2 regions of the Pseudomonas sp. LB3P25 genome follow, and region 2 is predicted to be linked to the other one. Evidence: riboswitches for the same ligand, from Rfam matches in the RefSeq annotation. Region 2 holds a riboswitch; the other holds the start of a gene.
The links. Region 2 has a riboswitch for cobalamin ahead of cobO (cob(I)yrinic acid a,c-diamide adenosyltransferase). Riboswitches for the same ligand answer to the same signal wherever they lie in the genome.
Positions count from the first base shown of each region.

Region 1: another riboswitch for cobalamin. It lies ahead of ACYZTW_RS19400 (CbtB domain-containing protein); the one in region 2 lies ahead of cobO (cob(I)yrinic acid a,c-diamide adenosyltransferase).

Region 1 covers NZ_CM142711.1:4,257,853-4,261,055, reverse strand. Annotated here, with positions in the region: gene ACYZTW_RS19410 (cobalamin biosynthesis protein) at 19-432, opposite strand; gene ACYZTW_RS19405 (CbtA family protein) at 429-1,136, opposite strand; gene ACYZTW_RS19400 (CbtB domain-containing protein) at 1,148-1,351, opposite strand; cobalamin riboswitch at 1,472-1,700, opposite strand; cobalamin riboswitch at 1,952-2,166, shown strand; gene cobW (cobalamin biosynthesis protein CobW) at 2,269-3,203, shown strand, end outside.
Region 2 covers NZ_CM142711.1:5,343,712-5,346,914, forward strand. Annotated here, with positions in the region: gene ACYZTW_RS24575 (cobyrinate a,c-diamide synthase) at 1-973, opposite strand, end outside; gene cobO (cob(I)yrinic acid a,c-diamide adenosyltransferase) at 970-1,581, opposite strand; cobalamin riboswitch at 1,663-1,894, opposite strand; gene ACYZTW_RS24585 (hypothetical protein) at 2,049-2,633, shown strand; gene ACYZTW_RS24590 (PQQ-dependent sugar dehydrogenase) at 2,702-3,203, shown strand, end outside.

The sequences.
Region 1 (3,203 bases), 1.1 Mb from region 2:
CGGGGATTATCGAGGATTTTAGGCGGCGCCGGCCAATGCCAAGGTGGCCTGGGCATATTTTTGTCGGCAAATCAGCAATTTTGCCGGTGCCTGGGCCAACTGTTCGGCCAAGGCCAGGGCGGCACTTTCCGCGACGCCGTAGCAGCCGGTGCGTTCGAACGCGATGTCTGAACGATGGCTAAGTTGCGGTTGATAGACGGACAATTGTTCGCAGCTGAAATACTGCAAGGGTAACGCAAGCTGTTCGGCCAATTCGATCAGGCCAGGTTCTTCGCGCTTCAGGTCGATGCTGGCCAGGGCCTTGATCTGGTGAAGTTCGATTTTATGAGCCTGTAACGCCTGATCGAGCAGCGCCCGCAGCGTACTGACGGGGCAGCCGCGCTGGCAGCCCAGGCCGACCACCAGGGGCGGCGCTGCGCTGGTGTCACTCATGCGTGGTACTGACCATCGCTTTTGCGGCGGAACAACCAGGCACTGATCAGGCCCAGGGCCAGCCAGAATCCCATGTTGGTCAGCTGCGAAGCGATTTTGAACTGAGTTTCCAGGGCTTGCGGAGCGAGCATCGAGTGGACTTCCGGTTGTGGTGCGCCGATCACATGAGGAACAGCCAGAATGGCCACGCCGAGCACTTTCATCAGCCAGTGACGGCTGAACACGATCAATGCGATGCCGACCGCGGTGGAGGCAGCTGTGCCTATCCACCAGATTTGCCGTTGCGCCAAATCAGCAGCGGCAGTGCCCGGCAACTCAGGCGGCAGACCGAGGGTCGGTGCCAGCACGAACGTCGCGTAACCGGCCAGGCCCCAGAGCAGACCTTGGGAGGTTTTGGTCGGAGCGCGCAAGGTATAGAGGCCGGCGAGCATCAGCGCGAAACCGACCGCTACCACCAGGTTGCCGCCCGTGGTGGACAGCACGCGCTGCCAGCCGTCTTCCGGTTCCCAGGCTTCAGCATCGTGAGTGTGAGCGGCGACAGCACCCGCGGCGTGTTCGTGAATCTCAACAGCGGCGGGCTCGGATTTTTCGTAAGTCTCAGCCTGCAGAATCAGCGGAGCCACCCAGAAGCTTTGCAGCAAGGTCAGCAGCAGGGCGGCCAGGAGCCCGGTGAACCCTGCGGTTTGCGCAATACGCTTGATCATGTCGGCAGGTCTCAATGGCACGGGAACGCAGAGCTGTGGCGGGTATCGTGCGCGGCATTGTGCACCGCTTCGATGTGCGAGAAACCGGCGAAATACACAAGGCTAGCGCCAAGGATCGACGCACACACGGCGGCGGTCAGGCGTTGAGTCAGGGTCGTGGTAGTGCTGGCGGTGCTCTTATCAGTGTTGCTGCCGGTGCTGCTAATGATCGACATGGCGCTTCCCTCTGGTCTGTCAGGGGGTGAATAGAGCGCATGGAAGACCCCTGCGAATCGGGATCGCAGAGGTTCAAACAGCGCCCGCCCACCGCGGGTTTGTTATTCAGTGATCGTAATGGTCACTTTGTGTTGCGGGCCGGTCTCCGGGCTCACGAGGGGCACTGGCTTTCGCCTTGACCTGCAAGCATCACCTTCCCATGCCGAACTGCTGGCACAGTGGATCTGACGCTTCGCTCGCTTACCGTTGCGGGGGCAGCACCGGACTGACATGACTTTAGAGTAAAGCACATGATTCACCGGTTTCCCGTTTCACCCTGTGAAGGGCACCCGTAACAAGGCGTGTAGGAGAGCATGGGCGGGGGTTGGGCGTCAATTGGCATGGGTTCTCAACTCTGTGGTGAGGTGGATATCTGCGGTGAGGGTATTTATCTGTGGCGAGGGGATTTATCCCCGTTGGGCTGCGAAGCGGCCCCCTGCATTCTTCAGGCTTACCCCGCAAACAGGTCTTGCGACGGCTTCGCCGCCGAACGGGGATAAATCCCCTCGCCACAGGGATCGCAATCAACTTCTGAACATTGACCCGCCCCCACACGATGCGTAGCCTTGCGCTTTCGAGGTTCTTCGGCGTCTGCCGAAGCTAAGAAGGGAACGCGGTCGATGCCGCGGCTGCCCCCGCAACTGTGAACGGTGATGTTCGCTGCCACGCCACTGCAAACCCTGTGCAACGGGTTCGCGGGAAGGCGCAGCGAATGCCAGGCCCACAAGCCCGGCAAACCGTCAGCCAGGAGACCTGCCTCGACACAGATTCTCACTTTCAACCGGGCGGGGTGATCCGGTGGCGAACTGTTCAGGCACGCGCGTCCGCGTTGCCGGTCGTCGTCCCGTATGCCCGCCACCTTGCCAAAGGGCATCCGATGAAAACATTGGCCAAACTCCCCGTCACCATCGTTACCGGCTTCCTCGGCTCGGGCAAAACCACCTTGCTGCGGCACATGCTCGACAACGCTCAGGGCCGCCGCATTGCGGTGATCGTCAACGAGTTCGGCGAGCTGGGCATCGACGGTGAAATTCTCAAGCAGTGCTCCATCGGCTGCACTGAAGAAGAAGCCAACGGCCGCGTATACGAATTGGCCAACGGCTGCCTGTGCTGCACCGTCCAAGAAGAATTCTTCCCGGTGATGCGCGAATTGGTGGCCCGTCGCGGCGACCTCGACCACATCCTCATCGAAACCTCCGGCCTGGCCCTGCCAAAACCGCTGGTGCAAGCCTTCCAGTGGCCGGAAATCCGCAGCGCCTGCACCGTTGATGCGGTCATCACCGTGGTCGACAGCCCAGCGGTCGCCGCTGGCACCTTCGCGGCTTTCCCGGACCAGGTCGATGCCCAGCGCAAACTCGACCCCAACCTGGACCACGAATCGCCGCTGCACGAACTGTTCGCCGACCAACTGGCCAGCGCCGACCTGGTGATTCTCAACAAGGCCGACCTGATCAGCCCTGAAGACCTGGCCCGTGTACGCCTGGAAGTCGCTGAAGAGCTGCCGCCCGCGGTGAAAGTCATCGAAGCCAGCAGCGGTCGTCTGCCACTGGACGTGCTGATCGGTCTCGGCGCCGGTTCCGAAGAACACATCGACAGCCGTCACAGCCATCACGATCACCACCATGAAGGCGAAGACGATCACGACCACGATGCTTTTGATTCGATTTCCATCGAACTGCCGTCAGCCGACGAAAGCCTGCTGCTGGACGCGCTGACCCAATTGGTGGTCCAGCACGGCATCCTGCGCGTCAAAGGTTTTGCGGCGATCCCGAACAAACCGATGCGCCTGCTGATCCAGGGCGTGGGCACGCG
Region 2 (3,203 bases):
TGCCGCCGCACTCCGCCAACAACGGTTTGCCCGCCGCATGGTGAGCGCGGATTGCAGTCAGCATTGTGGTGTTCTCTGACAGCGCCACATGGTGCAATTCGGGATAACCGCCTGGCAGGTAGAGGCTATCTGCCTCCGGCAATTGCGTGTCACGGATCGGCGAGAAAAACAGCAACTCAGCGCCCATGGCCCGCAGCAAATCCAGGCTTGCGCCGTAGGTGAAGGCAAACGCTTCGTCACGGGCTACAGCGATACGAACGCCGGCCAACAGAGGCTCGACAGCGATCACATCAGGAGCGGCGAATTCCACCGCCGGTGGCAGCGCGACTTCGCAACTGCTGGCCAGCGCATCGGCTGCCGCATCGAGGCGCAGATCGAGATCGTTCAGCTCACTGGCCTGAACCAGACCGAGGTGTCGACTCGGCAATTCGATCCCGGTTTCCCGGGACAACGCGCCGTACCAGCGCAAGCCTTCAGTCAGGCTGCCTTCGAGCAATTGCGCGTGCCGCAACGTGCCAACACGATTGGCCAACACGCCAGCAAACGGCAAGTCCGGCTGATAACGCGCCAGCCCCAACGCCAGTGCGCCAAAGGTCTGGGCCATGGCAGTGCCGTCGATCACCCCCAGCACCGGCACACCGAAGTGTCGCGCCAGATCAGCGCTGGACGGCGTACCGTCGAACAAGCCCATGACGCCTTCGATGAGGATCAGATCGGCTTCGCCGGCCGCTTCCCACAACAGTCGACGACTTTCCTGCTCGCCGACCATCCACATGTCCAGTTGATACACCGGCGCACCGCTGGCGCGCTCGAGAATCATCGGGTCGAGAAAGTCCGGGCCGCATTTGAACACGCGCACCTTGCGCCCCTGATTGCGATGCAAACGGGCCAGTGCGGCGGTGACGGTGGTCTTGCCCTGACCGGAGGCCGGCGCGGCAATCAATACCGCCGGGCAATGACGTGGTTGACTCACAATTCGACGCCTTTTTGCGCTTTGATCCCGGCCTGGAACGCGTGCTTGATCACGCCCATTTCGGTGACGGTGTCGGCCAGTTCGATCATTTCCGGCTTGGCGCCGCGACCGGTCACCACCACGTGCTGCATCGGCGGACGGGCCTGCAAGTCGCTGAGCACTTGATCGAGATCCAGATAACCGTGCTTGAGGGCGATGTTCAATTCATCCAGCACCACCAGGCCGATCGACGGATCACGCAGCAATTCGCGGGACACCGCCCATGCGGCTTCGGCGGCGGCGATGTCACGCTGGCGATCCTGGGTTTCCCAGGTGAAGCCCTCGCCCATCACATGAAAACGCACCTGTTCCGGAAAGCGCCGAAAGAACAGTTCTTCGCCGGTGCTGCTGCGCCCTTTAATGAACTGCACCACGCCACACTGCATGCCGTGGCCCATGGACCGGGCGAGCATGCCGAAGGCCGAGCTGCTTTTGCCTTTGCCGTTGCCGGTCAGCACCAGCAGCAGGCCACATTCATTCGGGGAATTGGCGATGCGTTCGTCGATCACGGCTTTTTTGCGCAGCATGCGCGCCAGATGACGTTCGTCACGATCGGGGGTATCAGTCATGGGGGAGCTCTCCGTTGAGGCTGGATAACGGCGGGCAGGCACAAGAATAGACGGCAAGAAGCCTGGCATCGCCCACCGTGATGCCGCTGGATGGATCAGGCCGGTCTCCGGGCTCATGAGCGGCGTTGGCCTGGCTGCGCGCCTTCCCATGTTGATATCAACACAGTGGCTCAAGGCGCAGTCTTCACTCATTTACCGTTGCGGGGGCAGCGCCGGGATCGTGAGCCTTCATGAATTGAAGAGATCGCTCACCGGCTTCCCTGTTTCACTCTGTCGACCAAGGTCACAGAGCACCTGAAACAAGCCGCGAAGGTTAGAGGGTTGGGGATGGAGCGTCAATTGAAGACGGGCAGCCTGCGAGCGAATAACTGCCGTCGATCAATTATCTGACGCCAATCTTGTGCCACACTCTCAGCAGTGATATCAAAGAGCCACAACCTCACAACACAATAACAAGGGTGAGCCACATGCAAGGCATGATCATCAGCAATCCGAAGCTGGAATTCCTGCGACCGGTGCTGGAACGCTGGTTTGACTGTATCGACCGCTACAACGCCGTGCGCGGCGACAACGACACGCCTTACTGGTTCGACGAAAAAGCCAACCTGAGCCTGCTTTCCGCCGCGGCCTGGATGGCGGAAATGGTTACGCTGCAACAAACGCCAACCCGTAAACAGACCGAAGAAGGCGAACGCAATGGCCGCGCCGATCTGTTTATCGCGACCAGCGAAGAACGCGCTTACCTTCAAGCAACCCAGCGCTGGCCACGCGTCAACAGCCTGAACCTGACTCAAGCATTGCAGGACATCACCAACGACGCCAAGCGCATCAGCTACGCCAGCGACCTGAAACTCGGCTGCCTGTTCGTCGCGCCGCAAAAAGCTCAACAAAGCGCCACCCCGGAAGAACTCCAGGACATGGTCGACGACCTGCAAAAGGAACACACCTGCGCGGTAGCCTGGTACTTCCCCTATGCCTATCGCAAGTTGCGCAATGAAGCCGGCAACTATCACCCCGGCATCGCCGTGCTGTTCAAGGAAGCCCGCGGCTGACCGGTTGAACCATCGCGCACCGGCGCTTCTCTATTGATTAGGTCAATGCATTCATAGGGAAGATCAGCATGCGCAAGCCCCAGCTCGTTCTCGTCATCGTGCTCGCCGGAGGGCTTGCCGCCTGTGGTGAAACCTCCAGGCTGCAAGTCTCCGACGGCACCGGCCCGTCACCCAAGCTGCCAGAACCGAACAAGACCCTGATCCCGACGATGAACATCGCCCCGGCGATCGGCTGGCCGAACGGCGCGAAACCGATCGCCGCGACGGGGACTCAGGTGGCGGCTTTTGCCGAAGGCCTCGATCACCCGCGCTGGCTCTACGTGCTGCCTAACGGCGACGTGCTGGTCGCCGAAACCAACGCACCGCCCAAACCCGATGACGGCAAAGGCATTCGTGGCTGGGTCATGGGCAAAGTCATGGGCCGTGCCGGGGCCAAAGTACCGAGCCCGAACCGCATCACGCTGCTGCGGGACAAGGACCACGACGGGATCGCCGAAACCCGCACAGTGTTCCTGGAAAACCTCAACTCACCCTTCGGCATGACCCTGGTCGGCAATGACCTGTACGTCG